Regions from separate parts of the Pantoea sp. X-Soil-YNGN-844 genome, predicted to be linked through region 2. Evidence: predicted binding sites of a transcription regulator. Region 2 holds the regulator's gene; the other holds the start of a gene.
What was found. The regulator PhoB, encoded in region 2, activates phosphate uptake and scavenging genes when phosphate is short. The targets are predictions, from matches to a motif close to CTGTCATAAAACTGNCNNAT.
Positions count from the first base shown of each region.

Region 1: the regulator PhoB is predicted to act here: its motif matches at 675-694, upstream of pitA (inorganic phosphate transporter PitA).

Region 1 is NZ_AP036007.1:3,792,717-3,797,369, forward strand. Features, by position in the region: gene AC6I8C_RS17680 (BaiN/RdsA family NAD(P)/FAD-dependent oxidoreductase) at 1-602, opposite strand, end outside; gene pitA (inorganic phosphate transporter PitA) at 846-2,348, shown strand; gene uspB (universal stress protein UspB) at 2,386-2,721, opposite strand; gene uspA (universal stress protein UspA) at 3,139-3,576, shown strand; gene AC6I8C_RS17700 (hypothetical protein) at 4,019-4,261, shown strand; gene rsmJ (16S rRNA (guanine(1516)-N(2))-methyltransferase RsmJ) at 4,451-4,653, opposite strand, start outside.
Region 2 is NZ_AP036007.1:955,534-972,939, reverse strand. Features, by position in the region: gene queA (tRNA preQ1(34) S-adenosylmethionine ribosyltransferase-isomerase QueA) at 1-968, opposite strand, end outside; gene AC6I8C_RS04300 (ACP phosphodiesterase) at 1,072-1,653, shown strand; gene AC6I8C_RS04295 (inositol monophosphatase family protein) at 1,861-2,673, shown strand; gene AC6I8C_RS04290 (histidine-type phosphatase) at 2,674-3,930, shown strand; gene proY (proline-specific permease ProY) at 4,453-5,805, opposite strand; gene brnQ (branched-chain amino acid transporter carrier protein BrnQ) at 5,876-7,195, opposite strand; gene AC6I8C_RS04275 (cobalamin-independent methionine synthase II family protein) at 7,587-8,693, opposite strand; gene AC6I8C_RS04270 (PstS family phosphate ABC transporter substrate-binding protein) at 8,858-9,778, opposite strand; gene phoR (phosphate regulon sensor histidine kinase PhoR) at 9,798-11,111, opposite strand; gene phoB (phosphate response regulator transcription factor PhoB) at 11,126-11,815, opposite strand; gene sbcD (exonuclease subunit SbcD) at 12,012-13,211, shown strand; gene AC6I8C_RS04250 (AAA family ATPase) at 13,208-16,882, shown strand; gene AC6I8C_RS04245 (DUF799 domain-containing protein) at 16,912-17,406, opposite strand, start outside.

The DNA of each region.
Region 1 (4,653 bases), 2.8 Mb from region 2:
AGCAGCGGCTTGTGCAGAGTAAAGGGCACCAGCGCCGCCCGCGTCGGAAAGACGCTCAGGCCGAACTGCTCTGCAATTTTGTAGCCAAACGGCGAAGCGCCCAGAGCTGGCATCGACAGGCCGCCGCTGGCGATGACCAGCTTCTCCGCCTGAACCGTACTGCCGTTGAGTTGCAGGGTATAACCGCTTTCATCACGCGCCACACTAAGCACTTCACTGCGCAGCCGCAGGGTGACATTGCCCTTGTCACATTCGGCCAGCAGCAGATCGACAATCTGCTGAGCCGAGTCATCACAGAAGAGCTGGCCCAGGGTTTTCTCATGCCAGGCAATCCCGTGACGATTGACCAGATCGATAAAATCCCACTGGGTATAACGCGCCAGCGCCGATTTACAGAAGTGGGGATTGTGCGACAGATAGGCCGCCGGTTCGGTATAGAGGTTGGTGAAGTTGCAGCGGCCACCGCCCGACATCAAAATCTTGCGTCCCGGCTTTTTGCCGTTATCCAGCAGTAACACGCGGCGCCCCCGCTGTCCGGCCTGGGCGGCACAGAACAGACCGGCGGCGCCGGCACCAATGATGATAACGTCAAACTGTTCCACTGCGGTTCACTCACTTAACTGGAAAGGCGCAGATTGTAGTGATCTGCTCACTGAGACGCCAGCGTCAAAAAATTGCCGTAAATGTGTCATATTGTATCTGCTTAATATCTAACCCTTTTTAGCTGAGTTACCCTTCAGCCTTACGACGAAAGGTCAAATTAACGCTATATTTTCCTTTCCCATACAGCACGTTGTCGCGGATAATGCGCCGCGTTCATGTCCTCCAAAAATGGCGTAACGTTTATGCTACATCTGTTTGCTGGTCTAGACCTCAGTACTAGCCTGTTATTGGTTCTTGCCCTGCTGTTTGTATTGTTTTACGAAGCAATCAACGGTTTCCACGACACGGCCAACGCAGTTGCGACGGTCATCTATACGCGTGCCATGCGTGCCCAGCTTGCTGTGGTGATGGCGGGTGTATTCAACTTCCTTGGCGTGCTGCTCGGTGGATTGAGTGTCGCTTACGCTATTGTTCATATGCTTCCCACCGATCTGTTGTTAAATGTTGGATCGGCTCACGGTCTCGCCATGGTGTTTTCTATGCTGCTGGCGGCGATTATCTGGAACCTCGGCACCTGGTATCTCGGTCTGCCGGCCTCCAGCTCCCATACCCTGATCGGCGCCATTATCGGTATCGGTCTGACCAACGCCCTGATGACCGGAACATCGGTAGTTGATGCACTCAACATCCCGAAAGTCCTGAACATCTTCCTTTCTCTGATCCTGTCGCCGATTGTCGGCCTGGTGATGGCGGGCGGCTTGATCTTCATTCTGCGTCGCTACTGGAGCAATACCAAAAAGCGTGCGCGTATTCATATGACGCCTGCTGACCGCGAGAAGATCGACGGCAAGAAAAAGCCGCCGTTCTGGACCCGTATCGCCCTGATTGTTTCGGCAATTGGCGTGAGCTATTCGCACGGCGCGAATGACGGTCAGAAAGGCATTGGCCTGATCATGCTGGTCCTGATTGGCGTGGCTCCGGCCGGTTTCGTGGTGAATATGAATGCCTCCGGGTATGACATTACGCGTACCCGCGATGCGGTTAATCACCTGGAGCAGTATTACCAGCAGCATAACGCCTCGCTGACGCACATCATCCAGATGGCACCGCCTAAGCTGCCAACGCCGGAAGAAGTGCCAGCGACCAGCCCGCAGGAGTTCCACTGTGACAGCGCGCGTGCACTGCAGGCAGTTCAGCGTGCTCAGGTGTTGCTGAATAATCTGCAGAGCTACGACCAGCTGACGGTTGAGCAGCGCGGTCAGATGCGTCGTCTGCTGCTGTGTATCTCAGACACCGCCGATAAAGCGGCCCGTCTGGAAGAGACCTCGCCAGATGACAAGCGCTTCCTCAATAAGCTGAAAAGCGACCTGCTTGGCACGATCGAGTATGCGCCGATCTGGATTATTGTGGCCGTGGCGCTGGCGCTGGGCATCGGCACCATGATTGGCTGGCGTCGTGTTGCCACCACCATTGGTGAGAAGATTGGTAAAAAAGGCATGACCTATGCACAGGGCATGTCAGCGCAGGTGACCGCCGCGGTGTCGATTGGCGTCGCCAGCTATACCGGCATGCCCGTTTCCACTACGCATATCCTCTCTTCATCCGTAGCCGGTACGATGCTGGTTGACGGGGGCGGACTGCAGAGCCGGACCATCAAGAATATCGCCATGGCGTGGATTTTCACCCTGCCGGTCTGTATTCTGCTGTCAGGTTCGCTCTACTGGATTGCCTTAAAACTGGTGTGATGCCAGCTAAAAAAAGGGCGACGCAAGTCGCCCTTTTTTAATGCCAGATCGCCAGCGCCACCAGACTGATGACCACCAGCCCGCACAGCGCACTGGTCAGCATAAATTGCCCACGCACCCGCTCGCAGCGCCGGATAAACTCATCGTCATGATGATCGAGATAGCGCTTTGCCCAGATATAAGTGACCAGCCGCACCTGCTTGCTCGGCTGACCATGAGAGGTGAAAAATCCCGCCCCATCGACATACTGATACAGCAGCGGATCACAGCCCCGTAATACCGCCAGCAGGGCACGCAGCGATGAAAAATAGCGCGCCATATTCACGATACACACCACACAAAGAGCCCAAAAAAGCGCAATAGTGTTGATCATATTCTCCCCCTCCTGGCTGGCATTGCAGCAACAGACCCAGCGTCAGACACTGTATCCGCCTGCAGAAAAAACCAGCCACTGAAAATCACCGGACTGCGAAAATTTTCGACCCCCTGAGCGGCTGCGAACCGGACCGCCTTTTTTCAGTGTAGGAGAATTCTTTACATTTTTTCCAACGATGATTTTCGTTCAGCGCGAGTAAATCTGGCATAGCCTTGATCTTATTCATAAGCCAGGCGGCAGCGGCAGCATTTGCAGTGAGAGAAGGCTATACTCAGAACATAACAACATCATCACCTGCAACGCAGGTAGACACTTTGGTGGCGCTCATCGCCCGCTCGCGCAAAGGATTTCGCTAAGCTGTGACGCGGCAGGAACACCGGATGCCATCCTTAATCTCGTGAAAGGAGTTTTATCATGGCTTATAAACACATCCTGATTGCAGTAGACCTTTCTCCCGAAAGTCAGTTACTGGTGGATAAGGCCGTCTCGCTGGCTCGCCCGTACGATGCCAGAATTTCCCTGATTCACGTCGATGTGAATTACTCCGACCTCTACACCGGCCTGATTGATGTCAACTTAGGGGATATGCAGAAGCGCATCTCTGAAGAGACGCATACGGCACTGAAAGGGTTATCAGATGCCGCGGGCTATCCGATCAGCGAGACGCTGAGCGGCAGTGGCGACCTCGGCCAGGTGCTGGTTGATGCGATCAAAAAATATGACGTTGACCTGGTAGTGTGCGGTCATCATCAGGATTTCTGGAGCAAGCTGATGTCTTCAGCCCGTCAGTTGATCAATACCGTGCATATCGACATGCTGATTGTGCCGCTGCGCGATGAAGACGAAGAGTAACCGCTGTTATTAAAGCCGGTGCAAGCCGGCTTTCTTATCGGGCTGAATATATTTACGCTTTATTCTGGCCCGCGATTTAAGTTCCTGATTCCCGCGCAACGCCACCTGGATTTCTTTTTATTTATAAAGATATCCGCCAGCCTGACTTTACACAAAACTCAATATACGCAGCTTCATCATTTCTGACATCCGTTTATATTTCCTCCTTTTAGCACTGTAACTACAACCCTATACATAAATTTAAACCCATCATTACATTGCTCATTCATCCAGTCGCTAATGATAAGAACTTTATTAATAGCAAAGCGTAATTTATCAAAATCTTACTATAGGAAAAGGTTAGTTCATCCGTTATCTTTCGCTGGCTTATCTGCTGCGCAGGCAACGGATAAAGCAAAATAATAATTCCCATTATTTTAAAAAACCAATAAGGATATTAAAAGTGAGAGAGATTAATCAGACAGAAATTGCTGCCGTTAGCGGCGCGGGCCTGACTGAATTCCTGGGTGAGGTTAATACTGCATTGACTGAAGTGTCCGGCTTATTTGACACCACCGTCGCATCAATCAAGGAAAGCACTGATCTGGGCCAGACTCTGGGTCTGACTTACAAAGCGATTGGCCTTAGCTTCGCCAAAAGCTTTTTGAATGCATTTTCAGGCTTCCTGACTAAATTGGCCGCCTGACCAAATCAGTAGCACCGCATTAACGCGACAATGCGCGTGCGGATAATTAAAGCCTGCCTGATAGTATTTCAGGCAGGCTTTTTTATTTAGCAAAAATATTATGCCAGGTCACTTTCAGACCAGGCATACGGAGATAAGCGGCAGGAAAATTATTATGGCCTGAAGCAATCGCTTCAGATCGTCATTCGTCTAAAGCGTACTGACCAGCGGCGGATAAATATCAAAGCGATGGCTTTTGGTTATGACCGCCGCCTGCGTCACAACACCCGCCAGCGGCGGCGCATAGTCTGGCCGCTTCACCACAATCCGTTTTTTTGCCAGCCGACGCGCCGGTTCCAGTAGCGCATCGGCATCTTCATCCGGCCCGACCAGCGACTGAAAGACCCGCATCT
Region 2 (17,406 bases):
GCGGCCATGGTGTGCTGATAACCGGCAAACGCCGAGACCAGCATAATCAGAGTCGATTCGGGCAGATGGAAGTTGGTGATCAGCGCATCGATCACCTGATACTCATAGCCCGGATAGATGAAAATCTGGGTATCGTCGAAGAACGGCGCTATCAGGGCATCCTGACTTGCTTTGGCGGCGCTCTCCAGCGAACGAACAGAGGTGGTGCCGACAGCGACCACCTTATTGCCACGCGCTTTGCAGGCCAGTACTGCGTCGACAACCTCCTGCGGCACTTCGGCATACTCCGCGTGCATGTGATGCTCTTCGATGGTCTCGACACGCACCGGCTGGAAGGTGCCCGCCCCGACGTGCAGCGTCACAAAGGCCATCTCAATGCCCTTCTCTTTAAGCGCCTGCAGCAGCGGTTCATCGAAGTGCAGACCGGCTGTCGGGGCCGCGACGGCTCCCGGACGGGCGCTGTAAACCGTCTGATAAAGCTCGCGATCCGCCTCTTCATCCGGACGGTCGATATACGGCGGCAGTGGCATGTGGCCAACGCTGTTGAGGATGTCGAGCACTGCGCGCTCATCATCAAACGCAATCTCAAACAGCGCATCGTGGCGTGCCACCATGGTCGCTTTCACACTCTCATCTTCGCCCAGCAGCAGTTCTGCCCCCGGCTTCGGCGCTTTTGAAGCGCGCACATGTGCCAGCACGCGCTTGTCGTCGAGCATCCGCTCCACCAGCATCTCGATTTTGCCGCCGCTGGCTTTACGGCCAAACACGCGCGCCGGAATCACACGGGTGTTGTTGAACACCAGCAGATCGCCTGGATTCAGCTTATCCAGCACGTCGGTGAAAACACCGTGCGACAGCGCACCGCTGGGACCGTCGAGCGACAGCAGACGACAGCCGCTGCGCTGCGCCTGGGGATAGTGAGCAATCAGGGATTCGGGCAGTTCAAAAGCAAAATCGGCGACACGCATTGAAATGTTCTTTCTCAGGCAAAAACAGGCGGCACAGTTTAGCGGAAAACCGACCAATTCTGAACAACTGGCTGCGCAAAGGCAGTTCTGCCTATAATGCGGCATGAACTTTCTTGCTCATCTCCATCTGGCTAAGCTGGCCGACAGCTCCTTACTCGGCAATTTAATGGCCGACTTTGTGCGTGGCAACCCGCACCTGAACTGGTCCGCGCCTGTCGCAGACGGCATTCTGATGCATCGTCGTCTGGATGTGATGACGGATGCGCTGCCGGAAGTGCGCAGCGCCCGTCAGCTGTTCCGTGCGGAAACCTATCGCGTGGCACCGATTACGTTGGACGTCATCTGGGACCATTTTCTGGCCCGGCACTGGCAGCAATTTACGCCCGGCCAGACGCTGGTGCAGTTTTCTGCCGCCGCCGAGCGTGACATTATGCCGCAACTGGCCGACACGCCTCCTGAATTTCAGGCACTCAACGCGGTGATGTGGCGCGAGCGCTGGTTTGAGCATTATGCCCAGCCTGCGCGGCTGGAGCGGGTGCTGCACGGCATGGCCAGCCGCCGTCCCCGCCTGGCGGCACTACGCGACTCCTACCACGATTTCACGCAACATTATGATCAGCTGGAAGCGCTGTTTTTTGTTTTTTATCCGCGTTTAATGGCGCTGGCGACCAGCAGAACGCTGTAAAACCCGATCCTCTGCTGCCGGGCTGACGGACATGCGCTTTTGCCTGATGAAAAAAGCCGCCCGCCCGGCTCAGCACCATCTTGCCATTGCTGCTTATCTGCGGCTTAATGAAGTCTTTCTTAACAATAGTGTAGTAAACATCACAGCCAGACCGCCTGTTCAGGCGCGCCTTCCGTTCGTTATGGCAAAAAATCATAAGAGGAAAAGATGTCATCCGCTTCGCATTCTGAAATAGACGCGCGTTACCGTTACGCCTGCGACATCGCCCGTGCGGCGGGCAGCCGGGCTCTGTCATGGTATCAGCAGCGTCAGACACTGGTCGTGGAACACAAAAGGGATTTGCAGGACGTGGTCAGCGAGGCTGATCGTAACGTTGAGGCATTAATTAAGACCTTAATCGCTGAACGTTTTCCTGAGGATATCGTCTATGGCGAAGAGAGCGGCGGCGAGGTTGAGGGTGCGCCCTTTATCTGGGTTGTCGATCCGATCGATGGCACCGCCTGTTTCGTCAACGGCCTGCCTAACTGGTGCGTTTCACTGGCGGTGGTCTGTGAAGGCGAACCGGTGATCGGCGTAGTCTGCGATCCCAATCATCAGGAGCTGTTCCACGCACGGGCAGGCCAGGGGGCATGGCTGAATGAAAGTCGCCTGCAGGTGCATGGCGCAGCGCATCTCAATGAGGGTTTACTTGGCATCAGTAATTCCAGCCGGACGCCGGGCGAAAGCGTCTCACGCCTGATCAGCGGCTTAATTGAACAGGGCGGCATGTTTATTCGCATTGGTTCGGGTGCGCTGACCAGTGCCTGGGCAGCAGCCGGTCGGCTGATTGGTTACTACGAAGCGCATATGCATCCGTGGGACAGTCTGCCGGGCATCGTTCTTATGCGCGAAGCAGGCGGCGTCACCAATGATTATCTGCGTAATGAAGGCCTGAAAAACGGTAACCCGGTGTTGCTGGCCAATGCGGCCCTTTATCCAAAAATTAAAGCGCTGACCGGCAACGGCGCACTGGAAGAGTAAATGACGCTGCCAACCCTGTGCCGCTGTGCGCTAATCCTCGGTTCTCTCTGGCTATTAAGCCCGGCGGCACAGGCTGCGGATTACCAACTGGAGAAAGTGGTTGAACTGAGCCGTCACGGCGTACGTCCGCCCACGCCAGGCAATCGTAAAGAGATTGAAGCCGCCAGCCAGCAACCATGGACACAGTGGACCACTGCCGATGGCGAGCTGACGGGTCACGGCTACAGTGCCGTGGTGAATAAAGGACGCTGGGAAGGCGAGCACTATCGCCAGCTTGGTCTGCTGAGCGCGGGCTGTCCGGATGCCGCTCAGGTCTACGTGCGCACCAGTCCGCTGCAGCGCACCCGCGCCACAGCCGCGGCGCTGACGGATGGGGCCTTTCCCGGCTGCGGCGTGCCGGTGCATCACGTCGCGGGCGATGTAGATCCTCTGTTTCAGAGTGAAAAGCTGACGGTCATCCGGACCGATCCCGCACAGGAACTGGCTGCTAAACAGCAGAAAGCGGGCGATCTGGCACACCTGCAACAGCAACTGCAACCGGCGATTCAGCAGTTGAAAGCCGCCGTCTGTCCCCCCGCAACAGATTGTCCCCTGTTTGATGCGCCCTGGACGTTCCGGCAAACCCGCAACGGGAATAGTTACGTTTACGGGCTGAGCGTGATGGCAAGTATGGTGGAGACGCTGCGACTGGGCTACAGCGAAAATCTGCCGTTTGATCAGCTCGCCTGGGGGCATATCACTTTGGCCGCGCAGATCACCGCCCTGCTGCCGCTGCTGACCGCCAACTACGATCTCAGCAACGACGTACTCTACCTGGCACAGCGCCGTGGCTCGATATTGCTCAACACGATGCTGGAAGCGATCGCTGCCGACAGCTCGCCGGGCCGCTGGCTGGTTCTCGTCGCGCATGACACCAACATTGCGATGGTGCGCACCCTGATGGACTTTAACTGGCAGTTACCCGGCTATTCTCGCGGTAACATTCCGCCGGGCAGCAGTCTGGTGCTGGAGCGCTGGCGCGACACCCACAGCGGCGAGCGTTTTTTGCGGCTCTATTTTCAGGCGCAAAGTCTGGATGGGATTCGTCAGTTGCAACCGATTGATGATAAACACCCGTTATTACAGCAGGAATGGCATCAGCCCGACTGCAGAGTCACCGCTGTCGGCCTCCTCTGCCCTTATGAATCCACACTGACTCAGCTGCGAAAAAACCTGGACAACAGCGCTGTGCTGCCGGTTTCGGTTATATTGCCCTGAGTCTGTAGCTAATCAAATTAAGGCCACAGCCGCAATGCGGCCTTAATAATGTTAACCGCTGTTAATTAAAGCCGCTCCGACCTTTTCTTATTTAATTCGCCTGACTATCAGCGCCACGCATTTTGATTTACGATAGTCCTGTCAATCATCCCTTTATTATCTATTTTCCTGTAATTCTTGCGTATTTCGGCGACTGGTTTCGCCGTTTTTTATTTCCGCCTCTCTGCTTTTTTAGCGCGTCAGTGCCCGTATAGCTGCACATTCCTGCGCATGAAGCCCCATCAACAATTTTTCCCGCCTGTAACCTTCAGCGATATTCACTGCCCGTTTGAATAATCTTTTCGGGATACATTCGCCGTAATAAACCGGCGCAGAGTCTTATTTCGCTGACAGAGCGTTAACGCGTAATAAAAGAATTCAGCGTTGTGGCGAAGATCACATAAATAAACAGCGATAGGAGAAAATAAAAGAGGGAAATAGCGGGTTCTGCTCCCCCATATATCAGGAGAGCAGAACAGGAGATTAGCGTGGTTTACGCACCAGTTTATAGCCCAGCAGCAGCACCACAATCCACACCATGCCAACATAGAGTGAAATGCGGGTATCGGGGAAATAACCAATCAGACCGATAATAAAGCACAGGAACGCTACGCCAACGCCAGCCGTCCAGCTGCCACCTGGCAGCGCAAACTGCAGCTTACTCGCCGCCTCTTTGCCAATTTTGCGACGGAAGGCGATCTGCGACAGCAGAATCATGATCCAGACCCACACCGTTGCAAAGGTCGCCAGCGAAGCGATCACCAGGAAAACTTTTTCCGGCATCAGGTAGTTGAGATAAACCGCAATCAGCATGGCGAACATCATCACCACCACCGTCACCCACGGAATGCCGCGTGACGAGACCTTCATAAAGACTTTCGGCGCATGACCCTGCTGCGCCATCCCGTGCAGCATGCGACCCACGCCAAACACATCGCTGTTAATCGCCGAGAGCGACGCGGTCAGCACGACGAAATTGAGGATAGAGGCGGCTGCCGCGATCCCCAGATGCTGGAAGGTCAGCACAAACGGGCTGCCCGAGGTTCCTACCTGATTCCAGGGATAGATCGACATAATCACAAACAGCGTGCCAACGTAGAACACCAGAATGCGCCACGGCACCGAGTTAATCGCGCGCGGAATCGACTTCTCCGGATCTTTCGCTTCACCGGCAGTGATACCGATGATTTCGATGCCGCCATAGGCGAACATCACCATCTGTAGCGACAGCAGCATGCCGACGACGCCGTGGGCGAAGAAGCCGCCGTTGGTCCACAGGTTATGGATACCGGTCGGCTGACCGCCGTTGCCAATCCCCCAGATAATCATGCCGAAACCAGCCAGAATCATCACAATGATGGTGGCGACTTTGAAGAAGGAGAACCAGAACTCCACTTCGCCAAACACCTTCACGCTCATCAGATTGACGGCACCGATGATCAGCACCACGCTCAGCACCCAAATCCAGTGCGGCACCTCAGGGAACCAGACGCCCATATAGATGCCGAATGCGGTAACGTCCGCAATCGCCACAATCAGGATTTCAAAACAGTAGGTCCAGCCGGTGATATAGCCCGCCATCGGCCCAAGGTAGTCCTGCGCGTAGCGGGAGAAAGAGCTGGCCTGAGGATTGTTAACGGACATCTCACCCAGCGCGCGCATGATGATATACGCCACTGCCCCGCCGATGATGTAGGCGAGCAGCACGCTCGGTCCGGCCATTTTTATCGCATCGGCGGAACCGTAAAACAGCCCGGTGCCAATCGCCGATCCCAGCGCCATAAAGCGGATGTGGCGCGTGCTCAGTCCGCGTTTGAGCTTGTTGGTTTCTTGCATAACAACCTGTACCTGTGAAATGAAAAAACCACGGGCAGGCCCGTGGTTAAAGAAAAATCAGTGCATTCTGTTACGAGTGAACGGCAACCTGTTCCGGTCCTTTCACCCGATCTACAACAGCGGCAATCAGCAGCATTACCAGCGACGGTGGCAACCAGGCAAGACCCTGGTCAGCCAGCGGCAGGTGCTGACTGAATGCCGGCAGCAAATCTTTAAACCCGGTGGTTTTAATCGCATCAACAATGCCAAACAGCAGGCTGACCAGCATCGCTGGCGCGATAATCCGGCTGCTCTTATTCCACCAGTTAAGGGTGAAACTCAGCACCACCAGCACGATACAGGGCGGATAGATCGCCGTCAGTACCGGGATGGAGATCTGAATCAGGTGGCTCAGGCCGAGATTCGACACCACCATCGAGAACAGACCCAGAATAAACACCAGCGTTTTATACGACAACGGCAGGTATTGCGCAAAAAATTCCGCACAGGCACAGGTCAGGCCGACGGCAGTCACCATACAGGCGACGAAGATCAGCGCGGCCAGGAAGAAGCTGCCCATGCTGCCAAAGGTATGCTGAACATACGCGTGCAGAATCGCTGCGCCGTTGGCATTTTGATCCACCAGCGCCCCGCTGCCCGCGCCCAGTTTAAACAGGCAGAGGTAGACCAGCGTCAGGCCCAGACCGGCAATCAGTCCTGCCAGCACGGTATAGCGGGTCAGCAGCGCGGCATTATCAACACCACGTGAACGGGCGGCGTTAACGATCACGATGCCGAACACCAGCGCGCCCAGCGTATCCATGGTCAGATAGCCATTAACGAAACCGCTGGAGAACGCCGCACGCTGATAGTCCGCGGTCGCCGGAATGGTGCCGCCTGCGGGCCACACCAGTGCAGCCACGCCCAGCACGGTCAGCGCGATAATTTTTAGTGGCGCCAGGAAGTGCCCTACCGTGTCGAGCAGCTTGCCCGGATAGAGCGACACGCCAATCACCAGCGCGAAATAGATCAGGCTATAGATGAACAGCGGCAGCGCGCCATCGCCGGTCAGCGGTGCAATGCCCATCTCAAACGAGACGGTTGCCGTGCGCGGCGTAGCAAACAGCGGCCCGACAGCCAGATAGCACACGGTGGCCAGCACGATGCCAGCGACCTTGCCAATCGGGGTGCTGAGCGCATCCACGCCGCCGCCGACGCGGGCCAGGGCGATCACGGTCATCACGGGCAGACCAACAGCGGTAATCAGAAAGCCGATGGCGGCTGTCCAGACGTGTTCGCCAGACTGAATACCGACCATGGGCGGGAAAATGATGTTGCCCGCGCCAACAAACAGGGCAAATGTCATAAAGCCCAGCGCGAGAATGTCCTTCGAAGTTAAACGATGTGTCATACGGCCTGTCACTGATGTTGCGGTGGAAGTTGGGTTAGTGTTGTCCCCTCGCTGCGTGCAAACCGCGACCTGGCTGACAATGTCAGCGCATTATGCTCGTCGCAGGGTAAAGCGCAGGTGATTTAAGCTGCTTTTATTCTGTTCACAGAGGGATGGATCGACAACGGCGCTAAGTAAAACGTTTATAGCGGTGAAAGGCAATACGGGATCGGAAAACCAGAAGGTTATGCCGCCATTTTTTCAAAAGGCAGTGGATAGCGTTAATTTTTGCCGCAGGCACACAAGATGATGTGCTTAAATAACAGACAGAGCGTGAGAAAACCCCGCATAAACGGGCCAGAAGATACACAAAAGGCGCGTTTTACGCGCCTGTCTGCACAACGTTACAGCATTACCAGACCTGATTAGCGATATCGACCACTAAACGAATCTTCTGCCATTGCTCGGCTTCGCTCAGGCTGTTGCCCTCTTCGGTAGAGGCAAAGCCGCACTGCGGGCTGAGGCAGATCTGGTCCAGGCTGACATACTGCGTCGCCTCTTCCAGTCGGGCTTTCACCTGCGCCGGATCTTCCAGCTCACCCACTTTGGTGGTGATCAGGCCCAGAACGACCTGCTGATGGCCCGGCTTAACGTAACGCAGTGGCTCAAAGCCGCCGGAACGGGCGTTGTCATACTCCAGGAAGAATGCATCCACGTTGACGCTGCCGAACAGGATTTCTGCCACCGGCCCGTAGCCGCCTTCAGAGATCCAGGTTGAGCGGAAATTCCCGCGACAGACATGCAGCCCCACGGTCAGATCGGCAGGTTTATCTTCCAGCGCTTTATTCAGCACCTGAGCATACGTCTGGGCCAGCTGGTCCGGGTCGTCGCCACGTGCGCGGATATCGCGCTTCTGATCTTCAGAACAGAGGTACGCCCAGACAGTGTCATCCAGCTGCAGATAGCGACAGCCCGCGTTGTAAAACGCCTTGATCGCCTGTTTGTAAGTCTGCGCCAGATCGTCGAAGTAGTCCGCCAGATCGGGATAGACTTCCGAATCAATCACTTTGCGGCCACCGCGGAAGTGCAGCACGCTGGGGCTGGGAATGGTCATCTTCGGCACCGCATCACCGGCAATACTCTGCAGGAAGCGGAAATGGTCGAGCATCGGGTGATCCGCCGGGAAACCGAGTTTGCTCACCACTTTCACGCCATGCGCTTTAGTCTGCACGCCATTAAACTGGATGCCCTGCTCCGCTTCATAGCTCTCAACGCCGTCAAGACCATAGAAGAAGTCGAAGTGCCACCAGCCGCGACGGAACTCGCCATCTGTCACTACTTTCAGGCCATTTTCACGCTGTTTCGCGACCACATCGCGGATTGCCACATCTTCAACCTGACGCAGGGCGGCAGCATCAATCTCTCCGGCTGAAAACTGTTCGCGTGCCTGCTTAATTGCAGCGGGACGCAGAAAGCTGCCAACGGTGTCGGCGCGGAACGGGGCGGTTTCTCTTTGCATGATCACTCCTGACCTTCCTGCAAATGATTACGGCAGGAAATAATTACATTCTGATATAAATAGCCATCTGGATGGCTATATGTCCGAATGCAGAGTGACACGAGTCACCTTTGTCTGCAACTGAAGAAAATTCAGCGATGATGAAAAAAATTCATGCTGGAAGATTATTGCAGCGCTGCGCGCGCCTGCGCCATCTGGCTGTCAGAGAGCGGCAGGTAGCCCGCTTCGCTGACACGCCGCTGTCCCTGCACGGAAAGCACCTGTTGCAGAAACGCGGCTACCAGCGGTGGCAGCGGTTTGCCGGGCGCTTTGTTGACATAGAGATAAAGCGGACGCGCCCAGGGATAGCGGCCGCTGCGGATAGCATCGGCATCCGGAGCAATCGCCTGGCCCTGGTCATTCACCACCGCCAGCATTTTTACGCCGCTGAGGTGAAAGCCAAAACTGGCGTAGCCGATGCTGCGCGAATTACCAGCCACCGCCTGCACCACCGCGGCCGAGCCGGGAAACTCCGCTACGTCACTGCGGAAATCGCCTTTGCACAGCACCTGCTGTTTGAAGAAACCCCAGGTGCCGGAGGCGGAGTTGCGGCCATAACGCTGAATCGGCCGTTCGCGCCACTGGTCGCCGGTTAAACCAAGATCGCCCCAGCGCAGCGGCACACTGTGCGCGCCACACAGGCGGGTAATGGAGAAAATAGCGTCGAGCTGGCGCGGTTCAATCTGCTGCAGCGGATTACGCTGATTGACCACCACCACCAGCGCATCCATTGCCACCGGCACCGCCAGCGGTGGATAGCCGTAGCGCGCCTCAAAGGCCTGACGTTCATCGGCCTGCATCGGTCGACTCATCGGCCCAAGCTGTGCGGCACCCGCCGCCAGCGCGGTCGGCGCGGTAGACGAACCGGAGGCCTGAACCTGCACATTGACGCCCGGTGCCTGACGACTGAAATCTTCGCCCCACAGGGTCATCAGATAGCCGAGCGTGTCGGATCCGACGCTGCTGAGATTGCCGGAGAGTGCGCCGGGCTGGGCCAGCGCCAGACCCGGCAGCAGAGAGACGATTAACAAAACAAGGAGGCGCATCAGAGAGATCCGGCAGCGATTAATGAACGGCATTCTCCTGCATCACGCTGCTGACAATCAACCTTGCGGGCAGCGTAAAGGTAAAACAGGTCTCTTTATGCGGCACGCTGGTGATATCGAGCCGCGCGTTGTGGTGACTCAGCGCATGTTTCACAATCGCCAGTCCCAGCCCGCTGCCGCCGGTGGCGCGCGAACGCGCCTTATCAACCCGGTAGAACCGCTCGGTCAGACGCGGAATATGTTCAGAGGCGATACCCGGCCCGTTGTCGCACACCCGGAAGGTCGCGCCCTGCTTGCCACGCAGCCAGCTGATATCGATCCGCGTGCCCTCCGGCGTGTGATTCACCGCGTTGTAAACCAGATTGGAGATGGCACTGCGCAGCTGTTCGTCGTTGCCGAACACTTTCAGATGGGGATCGGTATGGAAATGGATATCGTGACGACCGCCACTCAGCGTCGCCGCCTCATGCTGCAGCAGCTTCAGCATCACCGGCACATCGACCTTCTCTTTGAGATCGATCGCGGGCGCGGCTTCAATGCGCGACAGCGTCAGCAGCTGTTTCACCAGGCTGTCCATGCGGCGCGTCTGCTCCGACATGGTGTGCAGCGCTTTGCTGCGCGACGGCTCACTCATCACCGAGTCATTCATCATCTCCAGATAGCCCTGCAGCACGGTGAGCGGCGTGCGTAACTCATGGCTGACGTTAGCAAAGAAGTTGCGGCGCGCCCCTTCCAGCTGATGCATCTGCGTCACATCACGGGCCACCAGCAGCCACTGCCCTTCGCTGTAGGGCATGACGCGGAATTCCATGTGAAGTTTGTTGTTCAGCACCAGCGTCAGCGGCTTGTCAAAATCGCGCTGGCGAAGATAGCGGGAGAACTCCGGGTAACGCAGCAGATTGAGGATATTCTGGCCATTATCTTCCGGCCAGCGCAGGCCAAGGTGCTGCTGCGCCAGGCCGTTACACCAGAAAATAGTGCCCTCTTCCGTGGTCAGGATCACCGCATCCGGCAGCGATTCGGCCCCGCTGCGGAAACGCTTAATCAGATTGCCCAGTTCACGCCGCCGCCGCCGGTTGCGCAGCTGCATCTGGTAAAGCCCATAAAACAGCGGTTCCCAGCTGGCACGCCCGGTCGGTGGCGTCATGGTGCGGTCGAGCCACAGCCAGTGCGACAGCCGCATCAGATTGTAAAAATGCCACAACAGCACCACCAATACGCTCAGCAGCAGCCACCAGGGCAGGCCGCCAGACAGCAGGCCCAGCAGCGCCGCAGGCAGACAGGCCAGCAGCAGTTCTGTCAGTAATCTCTTCCAGGAGAGGCGTTCCAGCACGGTAAAGGCTCCGTTTAGTAGCGGGCAGAGAAACGATACCCTGTTCCACGGACGGTTTGTACCATGCGATCGTGGCCGGAGACTTCCAGCGCTTTACGTAAACGGCGAATGTGAACATCGACAGTGCGATCTTCCACATACACATTGGTGCCCCAGACGTGGTTCAGCAACTGTTCGCGGCTGTAGACACGTTCCGGGTGAGTCATAAAGAAGTGCAGCAGCTTATATTCGGTGGGGCCCATCTCAAGCGGCGTGGTTTCGGACATCACGCGATGTGAGGAGGGATCCAGACTCAGCCCCTGCATCTCAATCACCTCTTCCACCGCCATCGGCGAAATGCGGCGCATCACCGCTTTGATCCGCGCCATCAGCTCTTTGGGTGAAAACGGCTTGGTAATGTAATCATCGGCACCCACTTCCAGGCCGCGCACCCGATCTTCCTCTTCGCCGCGCGCGGTCAGCATCATCACCGGGATATCGCGGGTCATCGCCTCGCGCTTCAGATGCTTGATAAACTGAATCCCGCTGCCACCGGGTAACATCCAGTCCAGCAAAATCAGATCGGGCCAGGGTTCAATCAGCTTGCCAACGGCGCTGTCATAATCTTCCGCCTCGATTGGCTGATAGTCGTTCTGCTCCAGAACAAAACACAACATTTCACGGATGGGGGCTTCATCCTCCACAACCAAAATGCGCTTAGCCATTATTACTCCTGCTGATTATGACGGCTGTCACTGAGATTCGCGGCGCCATTATGCGTCAGATTTGTGACACTTTTATGAAAAACATAACCTGCCTGTAACCTCACTGGTAATCATTTATGACAGCGCAGCGACATTTTTTGCTTTGGCCGCAGAGCCAGTATAATCGCCCAGCGAATCACAACGGCAGGGACTCATCATGCGCATTATTCATACTGCGGACTGGCATCTGGGGCAGTTCTTCTACAACAAAAGTCGGGCGGCGGAACATCAGGCGTTTCTTGACTGGCTGTTGATCCAGATTGAACAGCATCAGGTGGATGCGCTGATTATTGCAGGCGACCTGTTTGATACCGGCACGCCGCCCAGCTACGCCCGCGAGATGTTTAACCGCTTCGTGGTGGCGCTGCAGCCTACCGGCTGTCAGCTGATTGTGCTGGCGGGTAACCACGATTCCGTGGCAACGCTGAACGAGTCACGCGAATTGCTGGCCTGTCTCAACACGCGGGTGATCGCCACCCCGCAGGCGCAGGATGATGTGCTGCTGCTCAACACCCGCCAGGGCGAGCCGGCTGCCCTGCTGTGCGCCATTCCCTATCTGCGCCCGCGCGATATCCTGCGCAGCCGGGCGGGTCAGTCGGGACGCGACAAGCAGACCTCGCTGCTGGAGGCGATTGCCCACCACTATCAGCAGCGTTTCGCCGCCGCCCAGGCGCTGGGCTATGCGCTGCCAGTCATTGCTACCGGTCACCTCACCACCGTCGGCGTCAGCCAGAGCGATTCGGTGCGCGACATCTACATCGGCACGTTGGACGCGTTTCCCGCCAGCGCGTTTCCCGCTGCTGACTATATTGCGCTCGGCCATATTCACCGCGCCCAGCGGGTCGCGGGCAGCGAGCATATCCGCTACAGCGGCTCACCGATTCCACTGAGCTTTGATGAGCTGGGGACTGAAAAAAGCGTCTTCCTGCTGGAGCTGGCGGCCAGCGGCCTGCAGTCAGTTACGCCGCTGGTGGTGCCGCAGGCGCAGCCGATGCAGGTGCTGAAAGGTTCGCTGGCACAGATTGCGGAACAGTTAAATGCCTTCAGTTCGGCAGAGCAGGAAAAACCGACCTGGCTCGACATCGAAGTGACCACTCAGGAGTACCTCAGCGATCTGCAACGTCAGGTCGAAACCCTGACCGCCACACTGCCGGTCGAAGTCTTGCTGCTGCGCCGCAGCCGTGAACAGCGGCAGCAGAGCCTGGCGCGGCTCGACAACGAAACGCTGAGTGAGCTGAAGGTGGAAGAGGTCTTTGCCCGCCGCCTGGCGCTGGATGAAGAGCTGCAACCGGCGCAAATCGACGAGATGATCACGTTGTTCCGCCAGACGCTGGCCGCCATGGAAGAGACCCAATGAAGATCCTTACGCTACGGTTTAAAAACCTCAATGCCCTGCGCGGTGAATGGTTCATCGACTTCCGCGCCGAGCCTTTTGCCAGCAACGGCCTGTTCGCTATTACCGGTGCCACCGGGGCGGGTAAAACCACCCTGCTGGACGCCATCTGCCTGGCGCTCTATCACCAGACGCCGCGCCTGGGCGCGATTTCCCAGAGCCAGAATGCGCTGATGACCCGCGACTGCGCAGAATGTCTGGCTGAGGTCGAGTTTGAGATCAAAGGTGAAGCCTGGCGCGCCTTCTGGAGCCAGAACCGCGCGCGTGGCACCGCTGACGGCAAGTTACAGGCACCGCGCGTTGAGCTGGCGCGCTGTGACGACAACACCATTGTTGCCGATAAAGTCGGTGACAAGCTGAAGATGATCGAAACCCTCTCCGGACTCGATTTCGAACGCTTCACCCGCTCAATGATGCTGTCACAGGGACAATTCGCCGCCTTTCTCAACGCGAAAGCCAGTGAACGCGCCGAACTGCTGGAGGAGCTGACCGGCACTGAAATCTATGGCTTGATTTCCGCTGCCATCTACGAGCGTCATAAAGAGGCGAAAACCCAGCTGGATCTGCTGCGCAGCCAGGCGGGTGCGATGGCGCTGCTGGATAGCGACGCCCGCGACGCGCTGCAACAGCAGCTCAGCGATCTGACCAGGGCTGAACAGCAGCTCAGCGCGGATTATCAGCAGGCGCAGCAACAGCAGCAGTGGCAGCAGCAGGCACAGCAGTTACAGCAGGAGAGTGAGCAGGCTGAAGCGACGCTGCAGCAGGTGCAGGCCGCGTCACAGGCGGCGGAAACCGACCGCCAGCGTCTGGCGCGCAGCGAACCGGCTGAAAAACTGAGGATTAAACTGCAGCAGCGCGACGCCTTGCGCAGTGAACAGCAGCAGGCTGAGAGCCGCTATCAGCAGCTTACCGCGGCGCAGCAGCAGGCGCAGAACCAGCAGCAGCATCATCAGCAAAATTATGTGGCCGCTCAGACCGCCCGCCAGCAGGCGCAGCAGGAACAGCAGCAGCAGGAGAGCCTGCTGACGGAACAGGTCCTGCCGCTGGATCAGCGGATTAGCACGCTGCAGCAGCAGCTTGCAGAGCAGCAGCAGGAAAATGCCCGGCAGCAGCAGCATGCCGACCAGACCCAGGCCAGCCTGACGCAGCAGATGCAGCAGGTCGCGGGCTGGCAGCAGGCGATTACCGAACAGCATCAGTTACGCGAGCAGCTGGCCGATCTGGCGTACTGGGGCGCTTCGCTGCCGGTATGGCAGGAGAATTTTGCTCTGCTGGCACAGCGTGAGGCGACGCTGGCGGGCCTGACACAACAGCGCGAGCAGCAACAGCAACAGATCGATGCGCAACAGGCGAAACAGCAACAACAGGCACAACAGGCACTGCCGCGCCAGCAGGCGGAGCAACAGGCCAGCCAGGCGCTGTTGCAGGCGGAGCAGGCACTCACTTCGCTTCAGGAGCAGCATCCACCGGCTGCACTGCGGCAGGCATTAAGCCAGTTGCAAAACAGCCGTCCGGCGCGTCAGCAACTGCTGCTGCTCTCAACCCAGTGGCAGCCGCTGCACCAGCAGCTGGGCCAGCGCCAGCACAGGCTGAGCGCGCTGGAAAAAGCGCATCAGCAGAGTGAAGTGGAACTCCAGAGCCTGCGCGAGACGTGGAAACGCGAAAAACAGCAGCTGGATGATGTCGAAAAAATCTGCGCGCTGGAGCAGCAGATTGTCGACCTCAGCGATTACCGCGCCCGGCTCACCGCCGATCAGCCCTGCCCGCTGTGCGGCTCCTGCACTCATCCCGCCGTCGAGGCCTACAGCACACTGGAAGTGAGTGCTAACCAGCAGCGCCGGGCTGCGCTGCAGCAGCAAACCGAGGCACTGCGCGAAGCGGGCACGACAAAAAACGAACAGCTGAAGCAGTCAGTAGTGCAGCAGCAGGCCCTGCGCGAGGAAATCGCCGGGATGCAGCAACAGCTTGATCAGCTTGAGCAGCAATGGCAGGCGCTGAGCGGTGAGCTGGCACTTACCTTCCCGCTTGCCGATCGCGAGGCCTTAGCCGCGTGGCAGCAGCAGCAAAGCGACCGTGAAAGTCAGCTTGAGCAGCAGCGACAGGCTCAGGAGGCTGCTGAACAGGCGCGTCAGGCTGCGAAAGATCACCATCTTCAGCAGCTACAGGCCTGGCAGCAGCACCAGCAGGCAGAACAGCTGGCGCAGCAGTCGCTGACCAGCCTGCAACAGGCGCTGGATGCGTTGCAACAGCGTCAGCAGCAGGAACAGCAGGCCTGGGAGGAGTTGCAGAGCCGTCTGGAGCAGCAGTTCAGCGCACACCATCTTGCCCTGCCGGATGCCGCCGATCGCGATGCGTGGCTGGCGGAGCAACAGCGGCGCTGGCAGCGCTGGCAGGAAAGTGAGCAGTTGCTCGCTAACCTGCAGCCGCTGCTGTTAAAAGGGGAAACCCAGCTCACTGCCCTGCAGCAGCAGGCTGAACAGGAACAGCAGCAACTCACGACTCGCCAGCAGCAGCAGCAGCAGAGCCAGGCGCAGCTCAGCGAAATGCGTCAGCAGCGTCTGGCGCTGTTTGGCGATCGCGATGTCACTCATGCCCGTCAGCAGCTGCAGGCCCGCGTTCAGCACGCTGATGAACAGCTGGCACAGCAGCTAACCGCCCTGCAGCAGGCGCAGGCTGAGGTCAGTCGCCTGCAGGGTGAGCTGTCGGGGCTGGAAAATCAGCGTCAGACGCTCAGCGGTAAACTGGCAGAGGCGGAAAGCGTGCTGAAGCAGGCACTGGAGAGCGCCGGATTTGCCGATGAAACCAGCCTGCGCGCGGCGCTGCTGGATGAGCAGACCGCGCTGCAACTGCGCCAGCAGCTGCAGCAGCTCGATCAGCAATGCCAGCAGCAGCAGGCGCGACTGGCAGATCTGCACCAGCGGTTCAGCGCCCATCAGCAGGCGAAGCCCGACGCGATGCCGGAATCTGCGGAAGCGCTGACGCAGCAGCTGGAGCAGTTACGGCTGGCCCTGCGCGACAACGCCAGCCAGCAGGGTCAGATTCAGCAGCAGCTGCACAGCGACGCCAGCCTCCGCGCCCGACAGCAGAGCCTGATGACGCAGATTGAACAGGATGGTGTAGTGCTGGCGCAGTGGAGCCTGCTCAACGATCTGATCGGCTCCGCCAGCGGCGATAAATTCCGGCGCTTCGCCCAGGGGTTAACGCTGGATCATCTGGTAGCGCTTGCCAACCGTCAGCTCGATCGGCTGCATGGCCGTTATCTGCTGCAGCGCCGGGCGCAGGATCTGCTGGAGCTGGATGTCGTCGATACCTGGCAGGCCGACGCGGCTCGCGATACCCGCACGTTGTCAGGTGGCGAGAGCTTCCTGGTCAGTCTGGCGCTGGCGCTGGCGTTATCGGATCTGGTCAGCCACAAAACGCGCATCGAATCGCTGTTTCTGGATGAGGGGTTCGGCACGCTGGATGCTCAGACGCTGGATACCGCGCTGGATGCCCTGGACGCGCTCAACGCCAGCGGCAAAACCATAGGGGTGATTAGCCACGTGGAAGCGATGAAAGAGCGCATCCCGGTGCAGATCAAGGTACGCAAAATGAATGGCCTGGGTTATAGCCAGCTGGAGCTGCCGCAGGGATAACGGGCGCCAGAGCGCCCGTCTGAGTCTGATCAGCGGGCGCTAACCAGCGTGTAGCGTGGGCCGGTAAGTAACCCGCCCTGCTCGTTCTGGGCCAGCATACGATTGCTGGTCAGTCCAGCCACGGTGTGCGCTTTATCCGTGACGTTGCTGGCAATCTGTTTGATCGCCGCGTTCACCAGCATCCCCACCAGTCCGCCATTATTATTGTTGTTCTCTTCACTGTCGCTGGCAGTGGCCTTACCCTGCCAGATCTCTTTGCCGCTGCGCAAATCCACCAGCCGTGCTTTGGCGGTCACGGTGGTCACACTGTCGATCACCCGATAGCTGCTGCCATAGTCGCTAATTGAGATATAGAGCGCGCTATCGGCGTGGAAGATCTCATTCAGACGTTTCACGCTGACCGCCTGGGCGTCGCTGGCGTTGGTCAGGCCGTTCTGCTGAAAGGTCTCTTCAACCACCGCCACCGGGAAGACGTAGTAACCGGCTTCGGCCAGCGGACGCGTCACCAGTGAGTTCAGGCTGTG